3 regions of the Streptomyces spororaveus genome follow, and region 1 is predicted to be linked to each of the others. Evidence: predicted binding sites of a transcription regulator. Region 1 holds the regulator's gene; each other region holds the start of a gene.
The links. Region 1 encodes HrcA, which represses chaperone genes, less so after heat shock. Its sites were predicted from a motif close to TTNGCACTCNGNNNNNCNGAGTGCNAA; they were not measured.
Positions count from the first base shown of each region.

Region 2: groL (chaperonin GroEL) is a predicted target of HrcA. The motif match lies at 1,215-1,241, and genes of this name have one in related genera.
Region 3: groES (co-chaperone GroES) is a predicted target of HrcA. The motif match lies at 2,346-2,372, and genes of this name have one in related genera.

Region 1 is NZ_BNED01000005.1:5,706,162-5,711,039, reverse strand. Features, by position in the region: gene Sspor_RS28160 (nitronate monooxygenase) at 1-295, opposite strand, end outside; gene dnaJ (molecular chaperone DnaJ) at 453-1,592, opposite strand; gene hrcA (heat-inducible transcriptional repressor HrcA) at 1,593-2,609, opposite strand; gene Sspor_RS28145 (MBL fold metallo-hydrolase) at 2,775-3,500, shown strand; gene Sspor_RS28140 (DUF3097 domain-containing protein) at 3,529-4,332, shown strand; gene Sspor_RS28135 (Uma2 family endonuclease) at 4,334-4,878, opposite strand, start outside.
Region 2 is NZ_BNED01000005.1:4,795,180-4,800,057, forward strand. Features, by position in the region: gene thrC (threonine synthase) at 1-138, shown strand, start outside; gene Sspor_RS24085 (MoaD/ThiS family protein) at 177-455, shown strand; gene Sspor_RS24090 (cold-shock protein) at 838-1,044, shown strand; gene groL (chaperonin GroEL) at 1,371-2,993, shown strand; gene Sspor_RS24100 (Uma2 family endonuclease) at 3,083-3,655, opposite strand; gene Sspor_RS24105 (hypothetical protein) at 3,921-4,481, shown strand; gene Sspor_RS24110 (phosphoribosylanthranilate isomerase) at 4,520-4,878, shown strand, end outside.
Region 3 is NZ_BNED01000005.1:3,609,383-3,614,260, reverse strand. Features, by position in the region: gene Sspor_RS18395 (FtsW/RodA/SpoVE family cell cycle protein) at 1-1,264, opposite strand, end outside; gene Sspor_RS18390 (hypothetical protein) at 1,526-2,032, opposite strand; gene groES (co-chaperone GroES) at 2,516-2,824, shown strand; gene groL (chaperonin GroEL) at 2,937-4,568, shown strand; gene Sspor_RS18375 (ester cyclase) at 4,714-4,878, opposite strand, start outside.

The sequences.
Region 1 (4,878 bases):
AGATCGCGTACCAGCTCGCCTCGCCGGCCAGCTGCCCCCGGTAGGCCTCCACGGCGGCCGGATCGACGTAACCGGTCTGCGGCATGAAGAGGTTGACGCCGAAACGGCGCCGGGTCAGCGCGCGCACCTGCTTGATCTCCTGGTACATCCCGTCGGCGGTCTTGTAGCCGCCGGCCAGGAAGCCCAGCCCGCCCGCCTCGCACACGGCGGCGGCGAGGGCGGGACAGGAGGCGCCGCCCGCCATGGGAGCCTGCACGATCGGGTACGGGGAGAGACCGTTCGGCGCGGAGGACATGGACTGCATCGTGCCACGTCCCGCGCGGGGGGCCGAATCATCGCATTCGCCTGGCATAGTCCGCTTCCCGACCGGCCTGCGGGCCGCCGCCGGACCATGCGACGAGCCCGGCCCGGGGAATCCCCGGGCCGGGCTCGTGACAGTGCGTACGGGTCGGTCAGCGGCCGTTGAACGCGTCCTTCAGCCGGCTGAACAGACCCTGCTGACCCGGCGCGAACTGGCCCATCGGCCGCTCCTCGCCGCGCAGCTTCGCCAGCTGGCGGAGCAGGTCCTCCTGCTGGGCGTCCAGCTTGCCCGGGGTGGTGACCTCGACGTGCACGATCAGGTCGCCGCGTCCGCCACCGCGCAGGTGGGTGACGCCCCGGCCGTGCAGCGGGATCGCCTGGCCGGACCCGGTGCCGGGCCGGATGTCGATCTCCTCCAGCCCGTCCAGCGTCTCCAGCGGGCACTTGGTGCCCAGCGCGGCCGCCGTCATCGGGATGGTGACCGTGCAGTGCAAGTCGTCCCCGCGCCGCTGGAAGGTCGGGTGCGCCAGCTCGTGGATCTCCACGTACAGGTCGCCGGCGGGGCCGCCGCCGGGGCCGACCTCGCCCTCGCCCGCGAGCTGGATCCGGGTGCCGTTCTCGACACCCGCCGGGATCTTGACCGTGAGGCTGCGGCGGGAGCGGACCCGGCCGTCGCCCGCGCACTCGTGGCACGGGGTCGGGACCACGGTGCCGAAGCCCTGGCACTGCGGGCAGGGGCGCGAGGTCATGACCTGGCCCAGGAAGGACCGGGTGACCTGCGAGACCTCACCGCGGCCGCGGCACATGTCACACGTCTGCGCCGAGGTGCCGGGAGCGGCGCCCTCACCGGAGCAGGTGTTGCAGACGACGGCCGTGTCGACCTGGATGTCCTTGGTGGTCCCGAAGGCCGCCTCGTCCAGCTCCAGGTCGAGACGGATCATCGCGTCCTGGCCGCGCCGGGTCCGCGAGCGCGGGCCGCGCTGCGAGGCCTGGCCGAAGAAGGCGTCCATGATGTCGGAGAAGTTGCCGAAGCCGCCCGCTCCGAAGCCGCCCGCTCCGCCACCGCCGCCCGAGGAGGACAGCGGGTCGCCGCCGAGGTCGTAGACCTGCTTCTTCTGCGGGTCCGAGAGCACCTCGTAGGCCGCGTTGATCTCCTTGAAGCGCTCCTGCGTCTTCGGGTCCGGATTCACATCCGGGTGGAGTTCACGCGCGAGGCGCCGGAAGGCCTTCTTGATCTCGTCCTGCGATGCGTCGCGGCGCACGCCGAGAACGGCGTAGTAGTCCGTGGCCACTTACGACTCCGCCAGGATCTGTCCGACGTAACGTGCCACTGCGCGTACCGCTCCCATCGTTCCGGGGTAGTCCATGCGGGTCGGTCCGACCACGCCGAGTTTGGCGACTGCTTCGCCGCCCAAACCGTAACCGACCGAGACGACCGACGTGGAGTTCAGTCCCTCGTAGGCGTTCTCATGCCCGATCCGTACGGCCATTCCCGACTCGTTGGCCTCGCCCAGCAGCTTGAGGAGCACGACCTGCTCCTCCAGCGCTTCGAGCACCGGCCTGATCGTCAGGGGAAAATCGTGTCCGAAGCGGGTGAGATTGGCGGTGCCGCCGATCATCAGCCGCTCTTCGGCTTCCTCGACCAGGGTTTCGAGGAGTGTCGCGAGCACCGTGGAGACCGTGCCGCGGTCCTCGGCCTCGAAGGATTCGGGGAGGTCCTGGACGAGCGGCGGCACATCGGTGAAGCGCCGCCCGACGACCCGGCTGTTGAGCCGGGCCCGCAGATCGGCGAGGGACGTCTCGCCGAAGGGGCTCGGGCAGTCGATGAGCCGCTGCTCGACCCGTCCGGTGTCCGTGATCAGTACGAGCATCAGGCGCGCGGGAGCGAGCGAGAGCAGCTCCACGTGCCGGACGGTCGAGCGGGTCAGGCTCGGGTACTGGACGACGGCGACCTGCCGGGTGAGCTGCGCGAGCAGCCGCACCGTACGGCCGACGACGTCGTCGAGGTCCACGGCGCCGTCGAGGAAGTTCTGGATGGCCCGGCGCTCGGGCGACGACAGCGGTTTGACCCCCGCCAGCTTGTCGACGAAGAGGCGGTAGCCCTTGTCGGTGGGGATCCGGCCGGCACTGGTGTGGGGCTGGGCGATGTAGCCCTCCTCCTCCAGCACGGCCATGTCGTTGCGCACGGTGGCGGGCGAGACGCCGAGCCGGTGCCGCTCCGTGAGCGCCTTGGAGCCGACCGGCTCCTCCGTCCCGACGTAGTCCTGGACGATGGCGCGCAGCACTTCGAGTCTGCGTTCGCTGAGCATCGCGCACACCTCCAGCTGTGGTCCGTTGCCGTGTTCTGCCGTGTCTGCCGTGTTCTGGCACGTGGTCTGGCACTCTGATCGTTCGAGTGCCAGAGAGCCCCCGCTCAGTGTACGGCCGGGCGGTAAGCCCCTGGCAAGGGAGGCCCGCCAGGGTAGCGTCGCCGTATGGACGTGCGTTGGGAAGGGTCGGGCTGGGAACGGCTGACGGGACGGGCCGGCCGGCGGCGCCTGCCGGTGTGGGACTGCACCGTGGGGCTGGTGGTGGGCGAGGATTCGGTCCTTCTGATCGACCCCGGTTCGTGTCTGCGCGAGGGCGCCGAGGTCCGGGCCGAGGCGGAGCGGCTGACGGGTCGGCGCGTGACCCATATCGCATTCACGCACGGTCATTTCGATCACGTGCTCGGCGGGGCGGCCTTCGCCGGGGCCGAGGTGTTCGGGGCGGTCGGGCTCGCCGCACTGCTGTCGGCGGAACGCGAGGAGCTGCGCGAGGACGCCGTGAAGCACGGGCTCGCGGAGGCCGAGGCGGCGGAGGCGGTGAACCAGCTGGTGCTGCCCCGGCACGAGGTGTCGGGCGAGTGGACGCTGGAACTGGGCGGCGTACAGGTGCTGCTGGCCAATGTGGGGCCCGGGCACAGCGGGCACGACCTGGCCGTCTTCGTCCCGGGCGAACGCGAGGTGGTCTTCTGCGGGGACCTGGTCGAGGAGTCGGGTGAGCCCATGGCGGGCCCGGACGCCACGCCCGCGCGGTGGCCCGCGGCCCTGGACCGGCTGCTGTCGCTGGGCGGGGACGACGCACTGTACGTGCCGGGTCACGGAGCGGTGGTCGGCGCGGACTTCGTCCGTGCGCAACGCGCCACACTGGCGGCCCGTTTCGGCGTGTCGGAGGCGTGACGCGCGCGGCTCTCCTACTGTCGGCCGGATGCGCGAGTACTCCCCCGACCTGACCCCGCAGTGGAAGCGCCCCAAGGCCGTGCCGGAGGTGGCGGCGGACCCCGACCTGGTGGTCGAGGTGGCGGGTACGGACTTCTGCGGCGCGGTGGTGGCCTGCGAGGCGGGCACGGTGACCCTGGAGGACCGCTTCGGCAAGCGCCGGGTGTTCCCGATGGAGCCGCGCGGGTTCCTGCTGGACGGCGCGGTGGTCACCCTGGTCCGTCCGCCCCGGGGCCCGGCGGCGCCGGCCCGTACGGCGTCGGGGTCGCTCGCCGTCCCCGGGGCGCGGGCGCGGGTGGCGCGGGCCGGCCGGATCTACGTCGAGGGCCGGCACGACGCGGAGCTGGTCGAACGGGTCTGGGGCGACGACCTGCGGATCGAGGGCGTGGTGGTGGAGTACCTGGAGGGCATCGACGACCTCCCGGCCGTCGTCGCCGGCTTCGGCCCGGCCGCGGACGCCCGCCTCGGCATCCTGGTCGACCACCTCGTGCCGGGCTCGAAGGAGTCCCGTATCGCGGCGTCGGTGACCTCGCCGGACGTGCTGATCGTGGGCCACCCGTACGTGGACGTCTGGCAGGCGGTGAAGCCGTCCGCACTGGGCATCCCGGCGTGGCCGGTGATCCCGCCGGGCCAGGACTGGAAGACGGGCGTCTGCCGGGCGCTGGGCTGGCCGGAGAACACCGGCGCCGCCTGGCAGCACATCCTGTCCCGGGTGACGTCCTACAAGGACCTGGAGCCGGTCCTGCTGGGCCGCGTGGAGGAGCTGATCGACTTCGTCACGGCGCCGGCCTGAACTACGGCAGGGTGCCGAACTCCGCGGTATCGAGGGTGAGGCCGAGGACATCGAGCGGGACCGGTTCACCGAACTTGCTGGTCCGCTCGGTTCGGTAGTCGGCCTCTTCTCCCGCGCCAAAGGGTTCGGTGAGCACGACGCACTTGGCCTGGAACGGGTCAATGATCAAGTACGTTGGGATGCCGCCGGCCGCGTAGATCGAGCGCTTCGTCACGTAGTCGCGCAGCTTGCTGGTCTTGGAGACGACCTCCACCACCATCGCCAGGGCCGAGGCGGGCACCAGGCGGCCCGACTCCGGCGCTGCCTCGGCCGGCAGGACCACGAGGTCCGGCTGCGGCTCGGACGACTCTGCAGGAATGTCCACGTCCTGGGTCTGGAGCGGATACCAGCGTCCCACCGGGACCTGCCGCTGGACGAACAGGACGATCAGGTTGTGGACGACGTCCGGCCCCGCCATCATCACGATTTCCCCCCTGAGGAGCTCGACCTTGACCCCCTCGGGAGCCTCGAAGCTCTCGAAGTACTCGGTCATCCGGCGATCGTCCA
Region 2 (4,878 bases), 910 kb from region 1:
CTCGACCCGACGCTGACCACCGTCGTCCTCAACACCGGTGACGGCCTCAAGACCCTGGAGGCGGTGGCCGCTGACAGCGGGCAGACCGCCACCATCCGCCCGAGCCTGGACGCGTTCCGCGCCGCCGGCCTGGCCTGACCCCTTCTCCTCCGCCCTACCGGAAAGGCAGTAGCGCCATGAGCGTCAACGTCCGCATCCCCACCATCCTGCGCACCTACACCGGCGGCGTCGCCGAGGTCCCGGCCGAGGGCGCGACCCTCGCCGAGGTCATCGAGTCCCTGGAGAAGAACCACCCGGGCATCGCCGCGCGCGTCCTGGACGACCAGGGCAAGCTGCGCCGCTTCGTGAACGTCTACGTGAACGACGACGACGTGCGTTTCGAGGGCGGGCTGCAGGCGGCGACGCCGGACGGCGCCGGTGTCTCGATCATTCCGGCCGTCGCCGGCGGCTGCTGACACGCGAAAACCGAAATTGCCCCCTCCGCTAAAAGCGGAGGGGGCAATTCTGCTTGATTGGGCACGGTAGGGTTGGGGAAGTCCCCTCCGCTGTTCTTGCCCCCTGCATATGAACGGGCCGCGCAAGGGTCGACATCGGGCCAACATGCGAGTGCGGTATGGGGCTTTGGCGAGATATGTCAGGCCCGACTTGCCCGGGAGTATGGCAAATTTTCACTCTATTTCAATGTTTCTCGGTGTCCAGAATTCTCATCGGATTGACCTGTTGCAGACAGCATCCGCGCAGATACATTCAGCCTCGGTCGACGCGTTCCGACGCAAGTTCTGACCCGGGATCGTGAAGTGCGTTCCTGCGCAAGGGCCAGTAATAGGGGAGTTAGGCATGGCTCAGGGCACCGTCAAGTGGTTCAACGCGGAGAAGGGCTACGGCTTCATCGCGGTCGACGGTGGTGCGGATGTGTTCGTCCACTACAGCGCCATCCAGATGGACGGGTACCGCACCCTTGAAGAGGGTCAGCGGGTCGAGTTCGAGATCTCGCAGGGCCAGAAGGGTCCGCAGGCGGACATGGTCAAGCTCGCACTCGGCTAGTCCTGGCGCGATCGACCGCCGACGCATCAGTCTTCGTCGAAGACCTGGAACACCACGAGGGGCCCACATCCTGGACACGGGATGGGGGCCCCTCGTGCGTACGCCCGGTAGTGGCGGGGCGTTCCCCGAAGCCGCTTGCACTCTCGGGGGGCGAGTGCTAATCATTGGCGTTAGCACTCTCCATGTGAGAGTGCTACTGAAACGAGGACCGGGTCGGTGAGGCCCGCAGGGTCCGGTGGGAAGGAACCGCCGGGCACGCAGGCCGTCCGTCGCGGGCGCGGGCGCGGTCCGGAGTAATCCACCGCTGTCCGGGAGGACCACTTCAGATGGCCAAGATCATTGCGTTCGACGAGGAGGCCCGCCGCGGCCTCGAGCGTGGGATGAACCAGCTCGCCGACGCCGTCAAGGTCACCCTTGGCCCCAAGGGTCGCAACGTCGTCCTTGAGAAGAAGTGGGGCGCCCCCACGATCACCAACGATGGTGTCTCCATCGCCAAGGAGATCGAGCTCGAGGACCCGTACGAGAAGATCGGCGCCGAGCTGGTCAAGGAAGTCGCCAAGAAGACGGACGACGTCGCCGGCGACGGTACGACCACCGCCACCGTTCTCGCCCAGGCGCTCGTCCGCGAGGGTCTGCGCAACGTGGCCGCGGGTGCGAACCCGATGGCCCTCAAGCGCGGTATCGAGAAGGCCGTCGAGGCCGTCTCCGCCGCCCTGCTGGCGCAGGCCAAGGATGTCGAGACCAAGGAGCAGATCGCTTCGACGGCCTCCATCTCCGCCGCCGACACCCAGATCGGCGAGCTCATCGCCGAGGCCATGGACAAGGTCGGCAAGGAAGGCGTCATCACCGTCGAGGAGTCCCAGACCTTCGGTCTGGAGCTGGAGCTCACCGAGGGTATGCGCTTCGACAAGGGCTACATCTCGGCGTACTTCGCCACCGACATGGAGCGCATGGAGTCGTCCCTCGACGACCCGTACATCCTGATCGTCAACTCCAAGATCGGCTCGGTCAAGGACCTGCTGCCGCTCCTGGAGAAGGTCATGCAGTCCGGCAAGCCGCTGCTGATCATCGCCGAGGACGTCGAGGGCGAGGCGCTCTCCACCCTCGTCGTCAACAAGATCCGCGGCACCTTCAAGTCCGTCGCCGTCAAGGCCCCGGGCTTCGGCGACCGCCGCAAGGCCATGCTCGGTGACATCGCCATCCTCACGGGCGGCACGGTCATCTCCGAGGAGGTCGGCCTCAAGCTGGAGAACGCCGGTCTCGACCTGCTCGGCCGCGCCCGCAAGGTCGTCATCACCAAGGACGAGACCACCATCGTCGACGGTGCCGGCGAGAGCGACCAGGTCGCCGGTCGCGTGAACCAGATCCGCGCAGAGATCGAGAACTCCGACTCGGACTACGACCGCGAGAAGCTCCAGGAGCGCCTCGCGAAGCTGGCCGGCGGCGTGGCCGTCATCAAGGCCGGTGCCGCGACCGAGGTCGAGCTCAAGGAGCGCAAGCACCGCATCGAGGACGCCGTTCGCAACGCGAAGGCGGCCGTCGAGGAGGGCATCGTCGCCGGTGGTGGCGTGGCCCTGCTGCAGGCCTCCGCGGTCTTCGAGAAGCTGGAGCTCGAGGGTGACGAGGCGACCGGCGCCAACGCCGTGAAGCTCGCGCTGGAGGCCCCGCTCAAGCAGATCGCCGTCAACGGTGGTCTCGAGGGCGGCGTCGTCGTCGAGAAGGTGCGCAACCTTCCGATCGGTCACGGCCTGAACGCCGCGACCGGCGAGTACGTCGACATGATCGCCGAGGGCATCATCGACCCGGCGAAGGTCACGCGCTCCGCGCTGCAGAACGCCGCGTCGATCGCCGCGCTGTTCCTCACCACCGAGGCCGTCATCGCCGACAAGCCCGAGAAGGCCGGTGCCCCCGCGGGCGGCGGCATGCCGGGTGGTGACATGGACTTCTGATCCACCCCTGGCTCCGGCCACCGGTAGATCGGCTGTTCTCGAACGAGGGCGGCACCCCCACGGGGGTGCCGCCCTCGGGCGTTCCCGGGCTAGAAGCCGGTGGTGTCGATGATGCAGTCGAAGGGTTCGGGGACGTGCAGCTCCTCGCCGAAGGACACCGTCTTGCGGGAGCGGTAGCCGTGTGGTGAGGGTTCGGAGAAGCAGGTGATCTCTTTCGCCTGCATATCGGCCACCAGGTACACGGGGACCACCTGGCCGTACACCTCCAGCTTCTCGTTCCAGTCCACGTCCTTCGTGGATGTGGACGTGAACTCGGCGACCAAGGACAGGGCCGCACTGTCCGCGTGACGGCCATCGTCCTCGAAGGCGGCCTCGTCCGCGACGAACAGGTCGGGGCCGTAGGCCCGCTCTGCGGCAGGGAACCGGAAGAGGAACGGGGAGGTCTCGGCGACGTGGCCTTCGGGAGCATGGACCTTGAGCTGCTCACGAAGGGCACGCATGCTGCGCAGATAGCGCAGCGACGAGAACGGCGACACGATGATCTTCCCCCGGATGAGCTCGGCCTTGAAGCCGTCTGGCGTGTCCATCTCCGCGACCGTGCGCAGGAGCGTCTCGAACGTCGGCGGTGCCGCCTGCTCTATCGGTGTGGCCCGTTCGATCATGATCGTCACCGTGTCCTCCGCGTGGCGTGCCGTGCACTGGGCGTGAGCCTCGTTCCAGGCTAGCGGCGGGGGGAGACACGTGCCCGGCCCGCGGAGCGCTCTCCGCCGACCGGGGGGTAAAAGCGCTGGCCCGGGTGGGTGGGGGCGTGTGACGGTACGGGCATGGGCCATTCCGTCGCGTACCCCGTCCACCGCACCTCCGATCCCGCCGAGGCGTATGCCCAGGCGCGGCTGCCGGGCGAGCCCGAGCGGGGCTGAGCGGGCGGTGGGAAGTTCGCGCGCCTACCCCGTGTTCCGGACCGACGACCTCGCCGACGCCTATCGGCGGGCCCGCCTGCTGTCCGGGCTGATGAAGCCGCTCGACGCGGAGATGTGGCTGTGCGCGCAGGCGCTCACCGTCCCGGAGGCCCGCGGGCTGGCGGCGCTCCTTCCGACGGGCCTGTTCGAGCCCTCGTACGACTGGGACCGGGACGTCTGGTTCACGGGCGCCGAACTGCCCCGCGACGACCGGGAGCTGGCGGCCGAACTGCCGCTGACCGTCGACACGTACGCGGCTCCGGGCCCCGTCGAACCGGCCTTCCTGCGCGCGCTGGGCGCCGGGTCGGCCACGATGCTCTGGTACGGAGTCTGGCCGTCGGCCCCCGGGATCCCGTCCGCGGTGCGGGACTCGGCGAACCAGCGGGTGGAACTCGGCATCAACGAGGAGCATCCCGACGGCCGGCACACGCTCTACGTGCACTTCACGTACGCCGACGAGACCGGCGCGGCCCGGCTCGCGGCCGCGATCGGCGGGTCGGTGCTGGGCCCGGCGCAGGTGGGCCGCTGACGCGGCCGGGCCCCGTCCGGTCCGCATAGGCTGGACGCATGGCTGATCTCTTCGTCAAGATCTGCGGTCTGCGGACCGCGCACGATGTCGACGCGGCCGTGGCGGCCGGGGCCGACGCCGTCGGGTTCGTCTTCGCGCCCGGCAGCCCGCGGACCGTCGACGCCGCCACCGCGCGGGAGCTGGCCGCGCGGGTGCCCGAGGGGGTGCTCACGGTCGGGGTGTTCCGGGGGCAGGCGGTGGCGGAGGTGCGCCGGTTCGCCGAGGAGAGCGGTGTGCGCGGGGTGCAGCTGCACGGCGAGGAGGGGCCCGAGGAGTTCGAGGCGCTGCGCGCCGAGGGCCGGACCCTGCTGCGGGCCACCGCCGAGCGCGTGCGGCGCTGCGGTGAGTACGGCGAGGA
Region 3 (4,878 bases), 2.1 Mb from region 1:
CGCCCTTGGCCAGGAAGGGCAGGGCCTTGCCCGTCAGGGGGATGAGGCCCGTCACGCCGCCCGCGACCACGAAGACCTGGAGGGCCAGCGCCGCCGCCAGCCCCACCGCGAGCAGTTTGCCGAAGGGGTCTCGGGCGCCGAGTGCCATCCGCAGTCCCCGCTGCACGAGGAGCGCGTAGAGGATCAGTACGGCCATGACCCCGGCCAGGCCCAGCTCCTCGCCCACCGTGGTCAGGATGAAGTCGCTGCGCCCGGCGAACGCGATCAGCTCGGGGTGGCCCACGCCGAGGCCCGTCCCGGAGACGCCGCCTGTGCCGAAGCTGAACAGCGCCTGCGCCGACTGGTCCGAGGTGACTCCGGCCGGCGGGTTCTCCCAGTAGTACGACAGCGGGTTGAGCCACGCGGCCACGCGCGCCTTGACGTGCGGCTCCGTCGAGCCGACCACGAAGGCGCCCGCCGAGGCCATGAGCAGGCCGCAGACGATCCAGCTGGTGCGTTCGGTGGCGACGTACAGCATCACCACGAACACCCCGAAGAAGATCAGCGAGGTGCCGAGGTCGCGTTCGAAGACCAGGACCAGCATCGAGACGATCCACACCGTCACGATCGGGCCGAGCTGGCGCATCGGAGGCAGTCGCATGCCCAGGAACCTGCGGCCCGTCAGGGCCAGCGAGTCCCGGTGGATGACCAGGTACCCGGCGAAGAAGATCGCGATCATGATCTTCACGAACTCACCCGGCTGGAGCGAGAGGCCGAAGAGTTTGATCCAGCGCTTCGCGCCGTAGGTGTCCGCGCCGAAGAAGGCGGGCGCGATCAGCAGCACCAGCGCGACGGCCATGGTGATGTAGATGAACCGCTGGAGCAGCCGGTGGTCGCGCAGCAGCGCCAGCACCAGCAGGCAGGCGGCGACCCCGACCACCGTCCACATCAGCTGGCCGGGGGCGTTCGCGTCCGAGTTCCAGCGCTCGATGTAGCCCTGGTCGAGGCGGTGCAGCAGGACCAGCCCGAGGCCGGTCAGCAGCATGGCGAGCGGGAAGACCAGCGGGTCCGCGTAGGCCGCGAAGCGGCGCACGCCCAGGTGTCCCACCAGGGACAGCAAGGTCATGCTGACGGTGAAGTCGACGAATTTGGGCGGCAGCTCGCCGTTCATGGCGAGGCCCGCGGCGGCGTGGCCGAAAACGGCGATGGCGATGACGAAGACCAGGAGCAGCGCCTCGGTGCGGCGGCGGGCGACCGCCGACGTCAGGGGTTTCAGTCCACGCACGGGATGCCGCCACCCTCCTTGGGGGCGGACAGGGAGGGCGCGGGTGAAGGTGAGGGCCAGGGTGAGGGCGAGGACGTGGCGCCCCGTGCGCCGGGGTCGACGGAAGCTTTCGGTCCGATCTGTTCGGCAATGAGGCGCTTTATCTTCATATCATCTACGACGTTGATGCCCTCCCCATGGTTCCTTCCGGAGCGTTCGACGGGAAGTGCCGTGCGTGTGGTGCGGTGAGTGCGCTTCCCGCAGGACGGGCGCCCCGGTGGGTCACGCGGACGGGAGGGGGCCCCACGAATCGGCGTCGTGGCCGATGCTCTGCGGCGGGCTGTTCCGGCGCCGCCTGCGGCGGTCGAGGGCGTCGCGGGTGGCCGCGGTCAGCGCCCAGGCCGGGAACGCGAAGGCGGTCAGCCCCATGCCTATGGCCGCGAGCGAGGCGCCGAACTCCATCTGCACGGCGTGGTCGGCCGACGGCCCGCTGACGCGGGCGCTCACCGGCTCCTCCGGCCATTCGTCGAACACTCCGTCGATCTCGATCCCGGGGAGGGCGAGCGATCCGTCGGTGGCGGTGAAGTCCCCCGCGCACGTCATGGTCCGCTCCCCGTCGGAGTCGAGGTCGCCCCAGGTGCAGCGCTCCGCGAGGAAGGTGCCGTCCACTCCCGTCAGTTGGGTGATCAGCCGCGGCACCGCCATGTGCCACATGAGGATCCCGCAGATGATGCCGATGGCGATCGGGATGGTGTGGATCCACCGCACGCCGGAGTTCGTCCTGGTCATAGCGCGGACAGTAGTGATCCCGAACGGACGTGTGTGCGGTTTTCCGGCAGGCGGCCCGGTCGTACGGCCGGGACGGCCGACGGCATGGGCGGTCAACGGGCTCAACGCCCCAATGGCTCAACGGCCAATCGGGTCCGACGGCCCGAGGGGTCAAAGGGGCCCCGTCGGCCGACGGGGCCGCCGGCTCCGCGTTTCGCCTGGTCATGCGGTGCCGTGCGGCGCCATGCGGTGGAGAGCGGCGGGCCGGCGCGTCCGCGAGCCCCCGGAGGGCGGCGTTCCGGTATCGGTCCGCGCAACGCGCGATCGGCGGGAATTGGCACTCCGCTTGACCGAGTGCTAATCGCCGGAATAGTCTCGCACCTGGCACTCACCCCTGGTGAGTGCCAACACAGCGACAGGCAGATCCGGCACCCGCGACGACGGATCGACCTGGTCGCCACCTCAGACAGTTAACCCCGGATCTCCGAAGGGGGAGGTCGGATCGTGACGACCGCCAGCTCCAAGGTTGCCATCAAGCCGCTTGAGGACCGCATTGTGGTCCAGCCGCTCGACGCCGAGCAGACCACGGCCTCCGGCCTGGTCATCCCGGACACCGCGAAGGAGAAGCCCCAGGAGGGCGTCGTCCTCGCGGTGGGCCCGGGTCGCTTCGAGGACGGCCAGCGTCTCCCGCTGGACGTCACCGTCGGCGACATCGTGCTCTACAGCAAGTACGGCGGCACCGAAGTGAAGTACAGCGGCGAGGAGTACCTCGTCCTCTCGGCTCGCGACGTGCTCGCGATCGTCGAGAAGTAATTCTCTTCATCAGTACTGCTTTGAGTTGCGCCCCTGGTCACCCCGCTGATTGCCGGGCGGCGAGGGGCGCAGCTCGTTAAACCCGAGTTTTCGAGAGGGCTGAACCGCTCCCATGGCGAAGATCCTGAAGTTCGACGAGGACGCCCGTCGCGCCCTCGAGCGCGGCGTCAACAAGCTTGCCGACACGGTCAAGGTGACGATCGGCCCCAAGGGCCGCAACGTCGTCATCGACAAGAAGTTCGGCGCCCCCACCATCACCAACGACGGTGTCACCATCGCCCGCGAGGTCGAGCTGGACGACCCGTACGAGAACCTGGGCGCGCAGCTCGTGAAGGAGGTGGCGACCAAGACCAACGACATCGCGGGTGACGGCACCACCACCGCCACCGTGCTGGCCCAGGCGCTGGTCCGCGAGGGTCTGCGCAACGTCGCCGCGGGTGCCTCCCCGGCCGCCCTGAAGAAGGGCATCGACGCCGCGGTCAAGGCCGTGTCCGAGGAGCTCCTCGCGACCGCCCGTCCGATCGAGGACAAGTCCGACATCGCCGCCGTGGCCGCGCTCTCCGCGCAGGACCAGCAGGTCGGCGAGCTCATCGCCGAGGCGATGGACAAGGTCGGCAAGGACGGTGTCATCACCGTCGAGGAGTCCAACACCTTCGGCCTGGAGCTGGAGTTCACCGAGGGCATGGCCTTCGACAAGGGCTACCTCTCGCCGTACATGGTCTCCGACCAGGAGCGTATGGAGGCCGTCCTCGACGACCCGTACATCCTGATCAACCAGGGCAAGATCTCCTCGATCCAGGACCTGCTGCCGCTGCTGGAGAAGGTCATCCAGGCCGGCGCCTCCAAGCCGCTGCTGATCATCGCCGAGGACGTCGAGGGCGAGGCGCTCTCCACCCTCGTCGTCAACAAGATCCGCGGCACCTTCAACGCGGTCGCCGTCAAGGCCCCCGGCTTCGGCGACCGTCGCAAGGCGATGCTCCAGGACATGGCCACCCTCACCGGTGCCACCGTCATCGCCGAAGAGGTCGGCCTCAAGCTCGACCAGGCCGGTCTGGACGTACTGGGCTCCGCCCGCCGCGTGACCATCTCCAAGGACGACACCACCATCGTCGATGGTGGCGGCAGCCACGAAGCGGTCCTCGGCCGCGTCAACCAGATCAAGGCCGAGATCGAGTCGACCGACTCGGACTGGGACCGCGAGAAGCTGCAGGAGCGCCTGGCGAAGCTCGCCGGTGGCGTCTGCGTCATCAAGGTCGGCGCCGCCACCGAGGTGGAGCTCAAGGAGAAGAAGCACCGTCTCGAGGACGCCATCTCGGCGACCCGCGCCGCGGTCGAGGAGGGCATCGTCTCCGGCGGTGGCTCCGCGCTCGTCCACGCCGTCAAGGTCCTCGAGGGCAACCTCGGCCTGGCCGGCGACGAGGCCACCGGTGTCGCGGTCGTGCGCCGCGCCGCCGTCGAGCCGCTGCGCTGGATCGCCGAGAACGCCGGCCTCGAGGGCTACGTCATCACCTCGAAGGTCGCCGAGCTCGACAAGGGCCAGGGCTTCAACGCCGCCACCGGCGAGTACGGCGACCTGGTCAAGGCCGGCGTCATCGACCCGGTGAAGGTCACCCGTTCCGCGCTGGAGAACGCCGCCTCCATCGCCTCCCTGCTGCTCACGACCGAGACCCTGGTCGTCGAGAAGCCGGCGGAGGACGAGGGCGACGCCGGTCACGGCCACGGCGGTCACGGCCACAGCCACTGATCGCACGCACCACGCCGAGAAGGCCCCGTCCCGCAGCCGCGGGACGGGGCCTTCCCCGTAGGCTCTCCGGACGGCTCACCGCCGGCTTCCCGGACGCTCACCGCCGGCTCCCCGTCGGTGCGGTACTCCCCGTGGTCCGGACGCCTCAGGTTCCGTAGGGGGTGCCCGTTCCGCCCATCTGCCGTTGCAGGGCTCCGGGGTTGTAGTGCCACCAGCCCTCGACGATCTCGCCGCCCAGGCAGCGGAAGGTGGTGCTCCCCGACATCTCGTACGTCTTCCCGGTCGGTGCGACCCCCATGAACGGACCCTT